4 regions of the Thioalkalivibrio sp. ALgr3 genome follow, and region 1 is predicted to be linked to each of the others. Evidence: predicted binding sites of a transcription regulator. Region 1 holds the regulator's gene; each other region holds the start of a gene.

The links. The regulator sigma-54, encoded in region 1, starts transcription at its own class of promoters, with help from an activator protein. The targets are predictions, from matches to a motif close to TGGCANGNTNCNTGCTT.
Region 2: flgB (flagellar basal body rod protein FlgB) is a predicted target of sigma-54. The motif match lies at 2,409-2,425, and genes of this name have one in related genera.
Region 3: cynS (cyanase) is a predicted target of sigma-54. The motif match lies at 2,606-2,622, and genes of this name have one in related genera.
Region 4: C998_RS0100255 (TonB-dependent copper receptor) is a predicted target of sigma-54. The motif match lies at 2,600-2,616, and genes of this name have one in related genera.

What each region holds. Positions count from the first base shown of each region.
Region 1 is NZ_KB897978.1:221,125-225,411, reverse strand. Features, by position in the region: gene lptC (LPS export ABC transporter periplasmic protein LptC) at 1-572, shown strand, start outside; gene lptA (lipopolysaccharide transport periplasmic protein LptA) at 569-1,111, shown strand; gene lptB (LPS export ABC transporter ATP-binding protein) at 1,108-1,848, shown strand; gene C998_RS0105360 (RNA polymerase factor sigma-54) at 1,933-3,462, shown strand; gene hpf (ribosome hibernation-promoting factor, HPF/YfiA family) at 3,466-3,804, shown strand; gene C998_RS0105350 (PTS sugar transporter subunit IIA) at 3,809-4,273, shown strand; gene hprK (HPr(Ser) kinase/phosphatase) at 4,276-4,287, shown strand, end outside.
Region 2 is NZ_KB897995.1:17,475-21,761, forward strand. Features, by position in the region: gene flgE (flagellar hook protein FlgE) at 1-760, opposite strand, end outside; gene C998_RS0112525 (flagellar hook assembly protein FlgD) at 794-1,489, opposite strand; gene flgC (flagellar basal body rod protein FlgC) at 1,500-1,922, opposite strand; gene flgB (flagellar basal body rod protein FlgB) at 1,944-2,357, opposite strand; gene C998_RS0112540 (protein-glutamate O-methyltransferase CheR) at 2,502-3,317, opposite strand; gene C998_RS0112545 (chemotaxis protein) at 3,513-4,287, opposite strand, start outside.
Region 3 is NZ_KB897982.1:24,752-29,038, forward strand. Features, by position in the region: gene C998_RS0108980 (EAL domain-containing protein) at 1-1,925, opposite strand, end outside; gene cynS (cyanase) at 2,113-2,559, opposite strand; gene C998_RS0108990 (sigma-54-dependent Fis family transcriptional regulator) at 2,743-4,287, opposite strand, start outside.
Region 4 is NZ_KB897976.1:49,802-54,088, forward strand. Features, by position in the region: gene C998_RS0100250 (copper chaperone PCu(A)C) at 1-537, opposite strand, end outside; gene C998_RS0100255 (TonB-dependent copper receptor) at 564-2,549, opposite strand; gene C998_RS0100260 (sigma-54-dependent Fis family transcriptional regulator) at 2,882-3,850, shown strand; gene C998_RS0100265 (DUF945 family protein) at 3,854-4,287, opposite strand, start outside.

The sequences.
Region 1 (4,287 bases):
CGGATCCCCGCCGCGCCCCGCTCGCCGCCCGGCTGCTCGCCGCCGGATGCCTGCTCGCCGGGCCGGCAGCGGCCGAGCCGCCCGCCGAACCCGCGGCCGACGCGGAACCCACGCTGCAGATCGAGGGGTTTACCGCGCATGTCACCGGCGAGGACGGGCGGCCCACCCACCGCCTGCAGGGGTCGCGGCTGCGCGAATACGACCGGGATGCGGTCCAGTTCATCGATGACCCGGAGCTGGATCTGCTGGACCAACGGGGCCTGAACTGGACCTGGCGCGCCCCGCGCGCGGCACATCAGCCCGATCGCGAACTGCTGCATACCTTCGGCCACACCCGCGGCCTGCGCCCCGAACGCGACGAGCGCGTGCGCACGGTGATCGAGTCACGTGACGTGCGCGTGGCGCTGGACACCCGGCTGACGACTTCGTCGGCCCCGAGCACCCTGGAACAGCCGGGACTGTTCCAGCGGGGCACCGGCCTGCGCGCCGACCCGCAAGCGGATACCATTGAGCTGCTCGCCGAGGTCTACACGCTGTACAGCGACCTGCCGCAGGAGGACCGCCCGGAATGAACCCGGCCACAACCGAACATCGCCGCGCGGGCATCCGTCGACCGGCCCTGCTGCTTGCCGTGACGGGGGTACTCGCACTGTTCCTGGCGGCCCCGCCGGCGACCGGCCGCGAGGATGCCCTGCCGGTGGAGATCACCGCGGACCACGCCGAGATGGACGAGCGCGCGGGCACCGGAACCTACACCGGCGACGTGATCGTGGTGCGCGGCGATGCCACCCTGGAAGCGGACCGCGTGATCGTGCACATGCGCGAGCGCCGCCCCTACGAGATCGAGGCCCACGGCGAGCCCGCACGCCTGGAGTCGCCCGATCCCGAGACCGGCGAGACGCGCATCGCCGAGGGGCTGCGCATCGACTATTTCCTCGACGAGGAACGCGTGATCCTGACCGAACGGGCACGCGTCATCACCGCCGCCGAGGATGCCCGCGGGCAGCGCATCACCTACGATCTCGAACGCGACGTGATCCGCGCCGAACGCGGCGACACCGACGACGAGCGCGTGCACATCCGCCTGCAGCCACGCGAGGACGATCCATGAGGCCCGCGGCCGACGCCCATCTGGTCGCCCGCGAGCTGAGCAAGCGCTATGGCCAGCGTACCGTGCTGGACGCAATGGACGTGGACCTGGTGCCCGGCGAGGTGGTCGGCCTGCTGGGACCCAACGGGGCCGGCAAGACCACCTGTTTCTACAGCCTGGTCGGCCTGATCCGGCCCAATACCGGGCGCATCACCCTGGGCGGGCGCGACATCACCCGGGCGCCCATCCACGAACGCGCCCGCGCCGGGCTGGGCTATCTCCCGCAGGAGGCCTCGATCTTCCGCCGCCTGTCGGTCCAGGACAACCTGCAGGCAGTGCTGGAACTGCGGCCCGGACTGGACCGCCACGAGCGCCGCCGCATCGGCGATGCCCTGATCGAGGAATTCCAGCTCGAAACCGTGCGCCACAGCCCCGGCATCGCGTTGTCCGGAGGCGAACGGCGGCGCGCCGAGATCGCCCGTGCGCTGGCCGGTGATCCGCGGTTTATCTGCCTGGACGAACCCTTCGCCGGGGTCGACCCGATCTCGGTCAGCGAGATCCAGGAAGTGATCCGCCACCTGGCCGAACGCGGCATCGGCGTACTAATCTCGGACCACAACGTGCGCGAGACCCTGGGCATCTGCCACCGCGCCTACATCCTCAGCGAGGGGCACCTGCTGAGCGCGGGCACGCCGGACGAACTGCTGGCCGACACCCGCGTGCGCGAGGTCTACCTCGGCGAAAACTTCCGCCTGTGACACCGACCGCCGCACCGGGGCGGTGCACAAGCCCGCAGCAAGGGATTACTATTCACTTATGGTGACCAACGCCTTTCCCAACTCATGCTGAAGCCCGGGCTGAATCTGCAGCTCGGTCAGACGCTGACCATGACGCCGCAGCTGCAGCAGGCCATCCGGCTGCTGCAGCTGTCCACGCTGGAGCTCCAGGCCGAGATCCAGCAGGCGCTGGAAAGCAATCCCATGCTGGAACAGGCCGAGGATGACGAACTCGGTGCCGACGCGGGGGACACCGCGGACACCGACAGCGACGCGAACACCGACGACGGCGAGAGCGGCAGCGACGCCGCCGGCACCGGCGAAACGGTGGATGCCGGCGGCTCGGAGGACATCATCCCCGACGAGCTGGTGACCGACAGCCGCTGGGAAGACATCTACGACGCCAGCGCCAGCCCGCGCGGTCCGGACGACCGCGACCCGCTGGAGAACACCTCGGACGACGACGGCGGCGGGCTGCAGGATCACCTGCTGTGGCAGCTGCATCTGTCGCACCTGACCCCGCGCGACCAGCGCATCGGCGCCGCCCTGATCGACACCATCAACGGCGACGGCTACCTCGAGGGCGACGTCGAGACCCTGGCCGAGACCATCAGCCGGAGTGAAGACCCCCCCGTCGACACCGACGAGGTCGAGGCCGTACGCCACTGGTTGCAGCACTGCGACCCGCTGGGGGTCGGTTCGCTGGATCTGCGCGAGTGCCTGGAGGTCCAGCTGGGCGAGCTGGCGCCGGACGCGCCCTCGCGCGAGGCGGCGCGCGCGCTCCTGGAACACGGCATGGACGCCCTTGCCCGGCGTGACTACAAGGCCCTGCAGCGCCAGAGCGGCGTACGCGATGGCGACGAACTGGCCGCGGCGCTGGACCTGATCCGCACGCTCAACCCGCGCCCCGGCGCCCAGATCAGCGAGACACCGCCGGAATACGTGGTCCCGGATGTCTACGTGCGTCATACCGACCGGGGCTGGCAGGTCGACCTGAATCCCGAGATCGCCCCGCGCATTCGCATCAACGACCTCTACGCCGGCATGGTCCGCCAGGTCTCCGATGCCCGCGACAGCGCCTTCATGCGCGATCAGCTGCAGGAGGCGCGATGGTTCATCAAGAGCCTGCACAGCCGCAACGACACCCTGCTGCGCGTGGCGCGAGCGATCGTCGAACGCCAGCAGGGGTTCCTGGAACACGGCGAGGTGGCGATGCAGCCGCTGATCCTGCGCGACATCGCCGAAGCCCTGGAGATGCACGAGTCCACGATCTCGCGGGTCACCACGCAGAAATACATGCACACCCCCCGCGGGGTGTTCGAATTCAAGTATTTCTTCTCCAGTCACGTGGGCACCAGCGACGGCGGGGAATGCTCCGCGACCGCGATTCGTGCCATGATCCGCGAACTCATCGAAGAGGAAACGCCGGGCAAACCGCTCAGCGATTCCCGCCTCGCCCAGATCCTGGCGGATCGGGGCATCAACGTGGCCCGGCGTACCGTGGCCAAATACCGGGAGGGCATGAACCTGCCATCCTCCAGCGAGCGCCGCCAGATGGCCGCCATGCCGACCGGAAGCAAACCGAAAGGAGCCTGACCCATGCAGATCAATCTCACCGGACACCACGTCGACATCACCGACGCCCTGCGCGACTACGTCAACGAGAAATTCCAGAAGCTGGAACGCCACTTCGACAAGGTGATCGACGTGCACGTGGTGCTGAACCACGAGAAGACGCAGAAGCTGCACAACAAGGCGGAAGCGAATCTGCAGGTCAGCGGCAACCACATCCACGCCGAGGCCAGCCACGATGACATGTACGCCGCCATCGACGGCCTGATCGACAAGGTCGACCGCCAGCTGATCAAGCACAAGGAGAAGGTCAAGGATCATCATCGCGCCGAGGGCGCCCAGCGCAACCGCGAACAACCCGAGTAAGCCGATGAATCCGGCCGAGCTCATCACCCCGGAGCGCATCGGACTGGAAACCGACTGCTCCAGCAAGAAACGAGCGCTGGAAACCCTCGCCGATCTGCTGGTGGACGGGGCCGCGGACGGACTGGCGGCCAGTGCCGCGTTCGAAGCCATGTCGGCCCGTGAAAAACTGGGCTCCACCGGGCTCGGCCATGGCGTGGCGATCCCGCACGGCCGTCTCGCCGAGCTGGATACGCCCCGCATCGCGGTCCTGCGTCTGGATCAGGGCGTGGATTTCGAAGCCATGGACCACGAACCGGTGGACATCCTGATCGCCCTGCTGGTGCCGGAAGAGGCCACCAGCGAACACCTGGACCTGCTGGCCCAGCTCGCGCGCGGGCTGTCGCAGCCGGACACCCTCGCCGGCATCCGGCGCGCCGCGGACAGCGCGGGGGTCCAGCAGGCCCTCACCCGGGCCCTGGGCGAGACCTGACCATGGCCGACCGG
Region 2 (4,287 bases), on a different contig from region 1:
CGTCGTCATCCATCGCGTCGAAGTCCAGCTCGCCGTTGGCATCGAACGCCAGCTGCTTGGGATCGCCCTCATTGACCACCTCGCCGTTGACGGAGACGTAGGCCTCCCACTCGTTGTCATCGGTCTTGGTGAAATAGACCTCCGCGTCCTGGGCCTCGCCCTGGCCGTTGTATACCGTCAGCGAGGTGGAGAAGTTGTAACTGTCGGGGACGGCCACGCCGTCATCGGTCTCGAAGCCGTCCTCGATCACCGGGGAATCCGACTGCAGATTCAGCCGGGCCTCGATATCGGACGTCACCTGAGGCGCCCCCTCACCGGTCTGTAGCTGCAGATTGCCCGGAGTACCGCCCAGATCCGCGGGATCGGTATCACCGTCCTCGGCGATGTACCCCTGCAGGTTCTGGCCCTGGCTGTTCACCAGGAATCCCTCGCGATCCACCTGAAACTCGCCGGCGCGCGAATAAACGGTATTGCCGCCGTCATTGAGCTGGAAGAAGCCCTCGCCGTCGATCGCCAGATCCAGACCGTTCTCGGTGAACTCGGTCTGCCCCTGGGTGAACTGCTGGGTCACCGCCAGCAGGCGCGAGCCGGCACCGGTGGCGGTCTGCGAGGTCCCGCCGAAGGACTGCGCATAGACGTCCCCGAATTCCGCGCGCGATTTCTTGAACCCGGTGGTCCCCGAGTTGGAGATGTTGTCGCCGGTCACGTCCAGGTCGGCCTGGGCCGAATTCAGTCCGCTCAATCCGATGTTGAAGGGCATGTTCCGTTCCTCCGTCAGGTTTTTCGTCGAACGTCAGCCGGAGATCCGGCGCACGTCGGAAAAGTCGATCTCGCCCACACCCTGCACATTCAGTGCCAGGCCGTTTTTCTCGCCGCCCATGGAGACGCTGTCCACGCGCTGGTTGAGAAAGGTCTCCAGCGATTCGGTGGACTCGCCACTGCGCGCGGTGGCCCGCACCTCATAGACCCCGGGCGGTGCGTGCTGGCCGTTGTCGGTCAGCCCGTCCCACTGGAAGTCCTGCAGCCCGGCGCCCATCGCGCCGAGATTCATGCTGCGCACACGTTCGCCGGCCCCGTTCATAATCTCGAGCTCCACCGACTCGGCCGAGGCCCCCAGCTCGAACGCGCCGCTCATGCCGCCCTCGGGGCCCAGCTGGCCGAACTCCACCGGCACCAGCACGTCCTTGCCAACGAGGTTCGCGCCCTGCACCGCCTGGTTCTGGCCCATCGACTGGGCGAAGCCCTCGAAGGACTCGTTCAGCTCCTGGATCCCGGTGACGCTGGAGAACTGCGCCATCTGCGCGATGAAGTCCCCGTTTTCCATCGGCTCGAACGGGTCCTGGTTCTGCAGCTGGGTGGTCATCAGCTTGAGGAAGTCCTCCTGTCCCAGCTCGTCATTCAGCCCCTCGGCTTCCTGACGGTCGCGCTGGGCCTGACGGTCGGTACGAATCCCCGCCCCTTCCAGCATGTCGGGAGTCAGTCCGTTCATCTGCGTTCTCCTAGCCCTGTCCGCCCATCTGCAGCGTGCGCTGCATCAGCTGGCGGGTGGTGTCCATGACTTCGACGTTGGCTTCGTAATTGCGCGAGGCCGACATCATGTTGGCCATCTCCTCCACCACGCTGACCGCGGGCCGGAAAATATAGCCTTCTTCGTTCGCCTTCGGATGGTTCGGCTCGTAGTGCATGTGCGGCTCGGCGTCCGATTCCTCGATCCCCGCCACCTGCACGGGTGTCGCCGTCCCGTCGCGGTTGGCCTGGTCCATCACCGCCTGAAACAGGACATGCTTTCCGCGATAGGCCTCCTCGGCACTGCCCGCCGCCGTATTGGCGTTGGCCAGGTTCGAGGACACCGTATTCAGTCGCGCCGACTGTGCTGTCAGCGCGGAAGCCGAAGTATTGAAAAGATTGAACAGATCACTCACGGCTGAGGCCTCCCGTCAGATTCAGCGATTGCCCTGGAAGGCATCGCGAATGCCGGAAACCCGGCGGTTAAGAAATTCGAGACTGCTCTGGTACTTGACCGAGTTCTCCGCGAAGGCCGCCCGTTCCATCTGCGGGTCCACGGTGTTGCCATCCAGCGACGGCTGCGACGGCACGCGGTATTTCATCTCCGCCCCGCCGGCGCCGCCCGCGCCACCGCTGCCGTCCTGATGACCGGCGCGGGTCTGGCTCATCGCCAGCTGCCCGCCACCGCCCCCGGCGGCCGCCTCCAGCTCGCTGCGAAAATCGAGATCCCGCGCCTTGTAACCGGGGGTGTCCGCATTGGCGATGTTCGAGCTCAGCACTTCCATGCGCTGCGCACGCAGGTCGACCGACTGCGGCAGGATCCCGAGGGCGTTGTCCAGCGATATGCTCATCCCGTTTCGTCCGGCCCGCGCATGGCGGGCATTGGTTGCCTGAACGCAGAGATGCAATCGCCGTGCCACGCATGGGCGCCAGGATCGGAGGGAGAGAGAAGAAAGAAATCGCCGGGCCCGTTGCAGGCCCGGCGCGGGCGGGGTTCAGCCCTTCAGACGCAGGACCGAACCGTACTCGGTACGCACGGTCTCGTAGGCCTTGCTGTAGGGCCCGACCGTCTCGGAAGCGCCAAGAAACAGATAGCCACCGGGGTTGAGCTGCTTCGCAATACCGTCAAGGACCTGACGCTTGGTCTCGGCGGAGAAATAGATCAGGACGTTACGGCAGAACACGATGTCGAACTTCCCCAGCGCCGCGTAGCTGTCGACCAGGTTGAGTTTCTGGAACCGGCAGCGGCGCTGCACCTCGGGGATGATCTTGTGCCCCTCGGGCACGGTCTGGAAGAACCGGGATCGCCGCGACTCGCTGAGCCCGCGCACGATGCTCAGACCGTCATAGACTCCCTTGCGCGCGTCTTCCAGCACGCCTTCCGACAGGTCCGTCCCGAGAATGCTGACGGGCGCCACCCGGCGCGGGCGCGACGCCTCCCATTCCGAGACCACCATCGAGATGCTGTAGGGCTCCTGGCCACTGGAACACCCGGCCGACCAGACCTTGATCGACGACCGCGTGGAAGCCAGCTCCGGGAGGATCACGTGGCGCAGGATCTCGAACGGAAAACCGTCGCGAAACCAGGAGGTTTCGTTGGTGGTCATCGCGTCGATGACGCGCGTGCGCAGCTTCGGACTGGGCGCCTTGCGCAGGGCGTGGAGCAGTTCCGGCACGTCCTTGTAGCCGAATTCATCCAGCAGGCGGGACAGCCGGCTGGACACCAGGTACTGGCGGCTGTCCCCCAGCACCAGGCCACAGCACTCGGAGAGAAAGCGCGCGAATTCTTCGTAGTCACGGGAATCGATCACGCACAAAACTCCGTGTTAACACGTGCCGGGCCCGTCCGCCGTCCGCTGGTTGTTCGGTTCGAGGATTCCATGCCGCCACAGTATAGGGCTTCAGGGCGACCTTGCGGGAGTCCGCGACACGCAAAGGGGCGGCAAGTGCCGACCGCCCGCCTCCGCCGGGCCGGCAACCCCTCGCCCCCGGTAACCACCGACATCTCAGGCGGTCTTGTTGATCTGTTCCAGGACCGCACTGGCCAGTTCGTCCGGGTTGAACTTGGAAAGGAACGCATCCGCGCCGGCCCGACGCACCATGTCGGTATTGAATTCGCCGCTGAGCGAGGAATGCAGCAGCACCCGCAGCGGCCGCAGCCGCTCGTTCTCGCGGATCTTTGCCGTCAGGGTATAACCGTCCATGCGCGGCATTTCGATATCCGAGATCACCAGCTCGACCGTGTCGTGGATCGGGCCCTCTGCGGCTTTCTCCTCCAGGTAATCCAGGGCTTCACGCCCGTCCTTGCACAGCACGTAGGGCCACTCGAGCCCCTGGATGGCGCTTTCGATCTGGCGGCGGGCCACCACCGAGTCGTCGGCGATGACGATTTCCCGACGCTCGGGTGTCTGCTCGGCCACCGCGGAACGCACGCTTTCCGACACCTCGGTGGGCAGCGGATTGACCAGCGACAGCACGCGCTCCACGTCGATGATCTCCACCAGCTTGTTGTCGAGTTCGGTGACCGCCACCAGAAACGACTCGCGCCCGGTGCCGCGCGGGGGCGACTTCACCTGGTCCCAGTTGACGTTCACGATGCGATCCACCGCCGATACCATGAAGCCCTGCACCGAGCGGTTGAACTCCGTGATCACAACCTTCTGCTGCCCGTCCGCCCCGGCCCGGGTCGATTGCATGCCCATCGCCCGCGCCAGATCGATGATCGGCACGGTCTTGTCGCGCAGGGTGGTGACGCCCCGCACCACCCCGGCGGACCCGGGA
Region 3 (4,287 bases), on a different contig from region 1:
GAGAGGTTCACCGCCAGCGACAGCTCCGGCAGGCCCTGCCGGTCCCATTCCACCACCTGGCGGCAGGCCTCGCGCAGGACGAACTCGCCCAGCGGGCTGATCAGGCCGGTTTCTTCGGCCACCGGGATGAAGCGTCCGGGCGAGATCAGCCCCTTGTCCGGGTCGCGCCAGCGTACCAGCGCCTCGACCCCGGACACGCGGCGTTCGCGCAGGTCGATCTGCGGCTGGTAGAAGACCTCGAGATGGCCGTTCTTCAGGGCCTCGCGCAGATGATTTTCGGTCTCCAGGCGCTCGCTGGCGGCGGCGGTGAGGTCCTCGCTGTAGAAGCTGTAGGTGTTGCGGCCCTGGGCCTTGGCGCGGTACATGGCCGCGTCCGCCTGGGTGATCAGGGCCTCGGGCGACCCGCCGTTATCGGGGAACAGGGTGATCCCCAGCGAGCCTCCGACCTGCAGCGAGCGCCACCCGCCCACCGCGAAGGGTTCGGCGATCACCGCCAGGATCTCCCGGGCCCGCTCCTCGAGGGCCTCCAGCGATTCGACATCGTCCAGCAGGACGATGAACTCGTCGCCGCCCAGGCGGGCGATGGTGTTGGCTCGTACCCGATCCTTGAGCCGGTCGGCGAGGATCTTCAGGAGTTCGTCGCCGACCTGGTGGCCGAGGCTGTCGTTGATGGTCTTGAAACGGTCGAGGTCCAGGAACAGGATCGCGACCCGCCCGCCATCTTCGGCACTGGTGTTGATCGCCGAACGCATGCGCTGGGTCAGCAGCACCCGGTTGGGCAGGTCGGTCAGCGGGTCGTGGCTGGCGCGATGCGCCAGCTCCGCCTCGTGCCGGCGCAGGCGGGTCTCGGCCTCGCGGCGCTGCTGCACCTCGCGCCCGAGGTCGCGGTTGATCCGGTGGTAGCGCAGGGTCGCTGCGGCCATCAGCGCCAGCAGCCCCAGCAGCAAGGCGATGGTGACCGCCGGGTTCTCGCGCCAGTAGAGCAGCGGGTCCAGGGCCGGGTTGCGTTCGTAGGGCGGGGCGCCCAGGCGTTCCAGCAGCTCATGTGCCGGGGCGTAGGACAGCGGTGCGGCCCAGCCGAAATATTCGCCGGTCCGGCTTGCCGGGTGACCCTCCGGCATCTCCAGCAGGGCCACGGTCACCGCGTTGGCCAGGGCTTCGTCGGCATGTTCCATGCGCGAGAACGGCCATTCCGGGAACAGGCGGGTGGTGTGCTCGAACGGAAAGCCGGGGGTGTCGCGCGGTTCCAGCACCCGCAGCTCGCCGGGTTCGAACGCCCCGGCCCCGGCCATGCGGTCGAGCACGCCGGTGCGGACCGTGCCGGCGTCCGCGCGGCCGTCGAGCACGGCCTCGACCACGCGGTCATGCGGCATGTCGGTGAAAGTCAGTTCGGCGAGATCCTCGCGCGGATCCACGCCGGCATCCAGCAGGGCCTCGTGCCCGGCATGCCAGCCACCCAGCGAGCCCTCCTGTACCGCAAACAGGTGCTGGCCGGCGATGTCCTCCAGCGCGGTGATGTCGTCGCGGTCGGCGCGCGTGAAGATGACGCCGCCGAACAGCCGGACCGGTTCGCCTTCGTGTGACGCGATCAGTGTGGTCAGGCGGCTGATGCCGTGGGCGTATTCCAGCTGGACGTAGTGCCCGGTATTGGTGAGAACGAAATCGATCTCTTCCCCCGCAACCGCGTCTTCCAGCTCGGGGTAGTTCATCGCCCGCATGCGGAAGCGGGCGTCGAAATCCTCGCCAAGGCGTTCGGTCAGGTAGTCCGCGGTCGGTTGCCAGCGGGCCTCGGCTGCGCTTGCCTCGCGCACTGCGAGCACACCGATGTCCACTGTCGTGGCCCCATCCGGAGCGCCGGCGACCGCGCCCGGGAGGGACGGGAGCAGCATCACGGCCAGGACAAGGGTGCGGGGCAGCCAATTCATGCCGGTCAGCCTACTACGAACCGGGCGGTGGATGCTTGTCCGTGCAGACAACGGTTTGATTCGGGAACCTTTCGTTCCCGCGAGGGGCAGGGAAATGCAGGGAGGGCAGAGAGGGCAGGCAGGAAAGGCCGCCAGGGCCGCGCCCGGGCCACGGCCACGGGCGGGCGAGAGGGCGAGTGGCCGGCGTTCACCAGCTCTTGTAGGGCAGGAACTTGCCGTTCCAGGTGATCTTCACCCGGTCACCCTTCGGGTCCTCGACCTTGTCGATGTCCATGGTGAAGTCGATGGCGCTCATGATGCCGTCGCCGAACTTCTCGTGGATCAGCGCCTTCATGGTGTCACCGTACACGTTGATCGCCTCGTAGAAGCGGTAGATCACCGGGTCGGTGGGGATGGTCTTGTCCCAGTGCTTGTGCGGGAACGCCTGCAGGGCCTTCGACACGTCGGGCCCGAGATCGAGAAACGCGGTGAGCCGGTCGGCCGCCTCGGCGTCGAGATGATTCATGCCGTAGCAGGCCGAGGTCACGTAGACCTCGTGCAGGCCGGTGGCCTCGGCGATGCCGGCCCAGGTCGCGGACCGGCCCTCCTTGGCTTCGAGGATGGTGGCGGTCATTTCGGTCTTGCTGAGGGTCATGGATGGCCTCCCGGTTGGTGTCGGATCAGTGTTGCCACCCAATGCTCTGCAGATCCCGTGCCAGCTGGACGCCGTTCACCGGATCCGCTCCGGGACGGCCGTACGGCAGCACGGGTCGGGTGAGGCGGACACTTTGTCCGCTCCCGGTGCGGACAAAGTGTCGACAATGTCCGCACCGGGGTCTCAGGCCAGTCCCAGTTTCTTCAGGCGGTAGCGCAGCTGGCGCGGGGTGAGGCCCAGGTCCATGGCGGCGCGGGTCTTGTTGCCGCCGCTGCGTTCGATGGCGTCCCGCAGCTGGTCGGCCTCGGAGGCGTGCACGCGGCGGTAGGGGCGGACGATGCCGGGGCCGGCCGCCCCGTCGGAGTGCGCCTCGTTGCCGTGCGTGCCGGGAAAGGCCGGGGTGTCCGGCGATGGTGCGGCGTCCGGTTGCGGGGAAGCGGCGGGACCGGTGGCGTGCAGCCCCGGGCTGATGCGCGATTCCTCGTGCAGGATCTCGTCGATCAGGGCGGTGCCGATGCGGCCCTCGCTGGAGAGCAGGACCGCCCGCTCCAGCACGTTCTCCAGCTGGCGGATGTTGCCCGGCCAGTCGAAGGTCTCCAGACGCTCCATCACCCCGTCGTCCAGGACCACGTTCCAGCCATGGACGTGGGTGTAACGGTCGAGAAAGTGCCGTGAGAGCAGGCGAATGTCGCTGGCGCGATCGCGCAGCGCGGGCATGTGCAGCGGGATCACGTTGAGGCGGTAGAACAGATCGAGCCGGAATTCCCCGGCATTGACCGCTTTCTGCAGGTCCTTGTGGGTGGCGGCGACCACGCGCACGTCCACCGGGATGTCGCGCGATCCCCCGATCGGCTGCACGACCCGTTCCTGCAACACGCGCAGGATCTTGGACTGCAGCGCCTCCGGCATGTCGCCGATCTCGTCGAGGAACAGGGTGCCGCCGTCGGCCAGGGCGATCTTGCCGGTCTTGGCGCTGGAGGCCCCCGTGAAGGCCCCTTTCTCGTGGCCGAACAGTTCCGATTCCAGCAGGTCGGCCGGGATCGCGGCACAGTTCAGGGAGATGAACGGTCGCGCGTTGCGCTGGCTGATCCGGTGGATCATGCGTGCGATCTTCTCCTTGCCGGTGCCGGAGTCGCCGGTGATCAGCACCGTGGCCTGGGTATCGGCGATGCGGTGGACCTGCTTGAGGACGCTGCGCAGGGCCGGGCTCTCGCCGAGGATCCCGTATTTCGCCCCCTGGGTGTCGAGGGCGCTCTTGAGGTAGCGGTTTTCCGAGACCAGTTCGGCCGTGCGTTCGGCGATCAGCTGGTTGATGCGCAGGACCTGGCCGATCATGGAGGCGACAACGCGCAGCACGTTGAGATCGTCCTGGAACTGGCGCGAGCGGCGGCGCAGCCGGTGGACCCCGAGTACGCCGATCGGCTGTTCGTCCTGCACGATGGGGACCCCGATATATGCCACGGTCTCCTGCGGCAGGGTGGAGCGGTCGACCGCCCGGGCGAGGTATTCCGGCTCGTTGTCGATGTCCTGGATCAGCGCGATCTGCCCGGTCTTCATCACCCGGCCGGTCACGCCCTCGCCCAGCGAGTAGCTGCCGCGCTCGCGTTCGGCGTCGGTCAGGCCGTAGGCATGCCGGATCTTCAGCTGTCCGCTGTCCGGGTCGGGCAGCAGGACCCGGCCGCGATTGAGGCCCAGCAGCTGGGACATCATGCCGAGGATGCGGTAGAT
Region 4 (4,287 bases), on a different contig from region 1:
GTGACCGGACCCGTGGCCATGGCGCGACCCGTCACCATCGCGTACCGTGGCCTCGAAGCGCGCGGTTTCGCCCGCGGCCGTCTCCAGGGTGACCGACACACGCTGATCCCGCTCCAGCGGTTCATGCAGATCGATCAGCATCACGTGCAGGCCACCCGGCTCCAGCGCGGTCTTCCCGCCGGCCGGGATGGTGATGGCCTCGACCTCGCGCATGCGCATCACGCCTGCGTCATCCTGCACGTGGTCGTGCAGCTCGGTGACCCCGGCGACCGGCGATTCGCCCCGGACCAGCTCGATGTCCTCGTCGGTATGGTTGGCAAGGGTCAGATACGCCGCGGTCGAGCCCATGCCCGGCGGCATCATGCGCACCCAGGGCTCGGACACGATTTCCAGGCCCTCCGGACAGTCGCAGGCGAAGGCCTCGTCCGTGCCGTGAGCCGGTTCTCCGGCCGTGGCGCCGGTGGCGACCAGTGCCAGGAATGCGGCACCGGTCAGGGCCGCACGGCCCGGGCGAAAACACTGCAGCCAATGGATCATGCGATGCTCCTCCACTCTTTCATTTTTCAGAATTCAACATTCCACTGGGCCCAGACGGTCCGCCCGGGCTCGTTGACCGGCCGGGTGGCCGCTCCCAGTTCGGCACTGCCGCGCTGGATGTGCTCGCTATAGGTGCGATCGAACAGGTTGTCCACGCCCACGGTCAGCTGCGAGTTCCCGAACAGCTCCACCCCGCCGTACAGCGCGACGGTGGCAAAGCCCGAGGTCTCTCCGGTGTCCAGGCTGTAGATCGTACCGTGATCCTCGTGGATGCGGTCCTGACGCATCACGCCGCGGACCTGCAGCCCGCCGAAATACGTCCCCGACGCATACTCCGCGCCCAGCGTTGCCTCCGCCGGCGGGGTCTGCGCCAGGGGCACGTCGTCCGTGGTGTTCTCCGAGCGCACCCAGGCGGCACTCGCGTTCACGGTCCACGCCGACGTCAGCTCCCAGGCCGCGTCCGCTTCAAAGCCCCAGGTCCGCGCATCCACGTTGCGCGTGCGATCCCCGGGCTGCGCCACCAGGATGTAGTCGTCGAACTCGCCGTAGAAACCGGACAGCGAGGCTCGCAGGCGCGGCCCGCTCCAGGCAATGCCCGCATCCAGCTGGGTCAGGACCTCGGTATCCAGATCGAATACCCGCCGGCGTTCCCAGAAATCCGCCGCACGCTCCGAACGTCCGATCCCGACGTGCCAGGCCAGCGGCCGCTGAGCCTGCTCCTGTTCGTAGCGCAGGAAACCGCTGGTGGCGGTCGCACGCTCGCGGTCGCCGTCGCTGGCGCCACCAATGCCGTCCCGCTGCGCCTCGGCCCGGGTCCGGTCAACCCGCAGACCGCTGACCACACGGCGCCGCGCATCCAGCGGGATCTCGAGTTCGCCGAACACCCCCGCATCGCGGAATCGCGCGTTATCCTCGCGGGCGACATCGCGCCACCCGAAGGCATCCGGCCCCATCAGCCGGTTCCCGCTGTGGCGGTTACGGCTGTAATCGACCCCGGCATGCAGGACCATGCCCCGCGGCAGAAGGAAGTCCCCGGCCACCCGTGCCCCTTCAGTGATGCGTTCGGGGTAGCTGACCATGGGCATGCCCGGAGGCTCCCGCAGGGTGTAGTTGTCCATCACATGGTCGATCTCGTTGCGGAAGACCCGCGCCTCCAGGGTCTCGAACCAGGGCGCGAGATCATCGCGGGTCAGCGCAAGGCTGTAGCCGGTGCGGTCGAAGCGCACGCCGTCCATGCCACGGTCGTCGTAAGCGGCCTCGGCGTCGGAACGGTCATACGTGAACTCAATGAGGGTCTGCTCGTCAGGGCGCCAGCCGGCGATCCCGGTGCCACTCCAGCGGGAATACCGCGAGTGGACCTCGTTGCCATCGCCGTCGCGGTAATCGTCCTGATCCGAGAAGGTGCCGATGGCACGCAGATAACCCGCGGAGGACCCGGTCGCCACGTCCGCCACCAGGTCGGTGCGATCGAAACGCCCGACGGTCAGGCCCGCGAACCCGGTGACCTCCCCCGCCTCCGTGAACACCGGCGCGTCCCGCTCGAAACGGACCGTACCGCCCGACACGGCACCGTGCCGCACGCTCTGCGGACCCTTGCTCACCTCGATGCGGTCAAAGGCCTGCGGATAGGCATACGCGGTGGGCGGGTCCATGCGCCCGCCGCAGCCGCCCAGCACCGGATCGTCGTCCAGCAGCAGCGACAGTCGCGAGCCTCCCAGGCCTCGCAGGGCCGGATCGCCACTGGTACCGCCCTTGCGGCTGGTCACGAATCCGGGGATGGAGGCCAGATACGCCCCGCCATCATGCGCCGGCAACGGAAGCCGGGGCTGGCGTGGATCGGTACTGATCCGCCCGGGCCCCTCCATGGCGGGAACCGTTACCACCACCGGGGCCAGCCGCGCCGGATCCCCGGCCTGCGGCGCAGAAGGCCCTTCGGCCGCCACGGGCGCGGCCGCGGCACCGGCGATCGCCAGGGGGATCCAGCGGCACCGGAATCCATGCAAATGCTTCATGATTTCTCTCCGTCCTTGTTCTTGTCATTGGTGTCGTGCGACCGACTCGCCAGCAAGCACCGGGCCAGGTAGGGGCCAGGTACGGGCACCAACAAGGATCGGGAAACCGGAATGGCGGACTGCGGCGCCCGAAGCACCATTGGGAGCACCACCGGAGGTGGCCGGAACCGCCACGCACACACGGCAGCCCCCGGGACCGGTGCGGGATTTGCCACAGCGGAGGGGTGAAACGCCGCAGTTGCGAACCGGACGCGTACGGAGTCCCTTGCCCGGGCACGGACTCTGGGGCAGGCTATGCAGTCATGCCGCAAGCGCCTGGCGGCCGGGAGGAGATGTTGGTCGAATCAGCCGAAAATACCGCCGAACATTTCGTTGGGAGCTCGCCCGAGCTGCAGGCCGTGCTGCGTCAGGCCAGCATGGTAGCGGCCACCGATGCCACGGTACTGGTGCTGGGCGAGAGCGGAACCGGCAAGGAACACCTGGCGCGTCACATCCATGCCCGCAGCCGGCGCCCGGACGGACCGCTGATCACGGTGAACTGCGCGGCCCTGCCCGAAGAACTGGTCGAATCCGAACTGTTCGGCCATCGGCGCGGGGCCTTCACCGGCGCGAACGACCATCAACCGGGGCTGGTGCGCCAGGCACATGGCGGCACCCTGCTGCTCGACGAGATCGCCGAACTCCCGGCCGGGGCCCAGGCCAAGCTGCTGCGCTTTCTGGAAAACGGGGAATGCCAGCCGCTGGGTGCGGCCGAGGCGGAACACATCGACGTTCGCGTGATCGCCGCGACCCACCAGGATCTGCAGCAGCGCGTGGCCGACGGGCGTTTCCGCGCCGACCTGTACTATCGCCTGCAGGTGGTGCCGCTGGAGATGCCGCCACTGCGCAGCCGCCAGGGAGACGTGCGCCGCCTGGCCGAACACTTTCGCGTCACACTGGCGGAACACCACGGCGTGGAACCGCCGCGGTTCACGCCCGCACTGCTGCGCTGGCTCGGCCAGTGGCCCTGGCCCGGCAACGTGCGCGAGCTGAAGAACCTGGTCGAGCGCTGCGTGATCTTCATGAGCGGTGCCGAGGTCAACCCGGGCGATCTGCCCGATGCCTGGCTGCAGACCCCGCAGGACCAGGCCGGCGGGCCGTTCGTGATCCCGCCGGGAGGGCTTAGCCTGGAGCGCCTGGAGATGGACCTGATCCGCCAGGCCCTGGAACAGACCGCGGGCAACCGGTCGCGGGCCGCCCGCCTGCTGGGCCTGACCCGCGACACCCTGCTCTACCGCATGAAAAAATACCAGATCGCCTGATCGCTATCCCTGCAGCAGCATCATCAGGTCGGTGACCGCCATCATCGGCTCGCCATCGACCACGATCATGCCCTCGGCGACCTCGACGTCCAGCCGGACCCGGTCATCCTCCACCGTGAACAGCGGGAACTCGCGCGCGCCCTGCATCAGCATGGCCACGATCTCCTCGGCCTCGCGATCCACCTCCGCCGCCGGCCGATGCGGCTCACGCAGGGCCATGTCCTCGCGCACCGAGGTGCGGATCAGCCCCCGGTCCACGCCCGCCTGCAACGAACCCGACAGATACTCCAGCAATCCCGGGCCCTGCCAGGCGGCCGGCGGGATCTCCCCGGCCCGCAGCGTCAGGCTGCCGTCCAGGGCATCGCCCCGGGCGTCCACCACCCGCAGTTCCCGCAGCTCCAGAGCGGCCCCGTGCGAGGCGGTATCCATCAGCCACT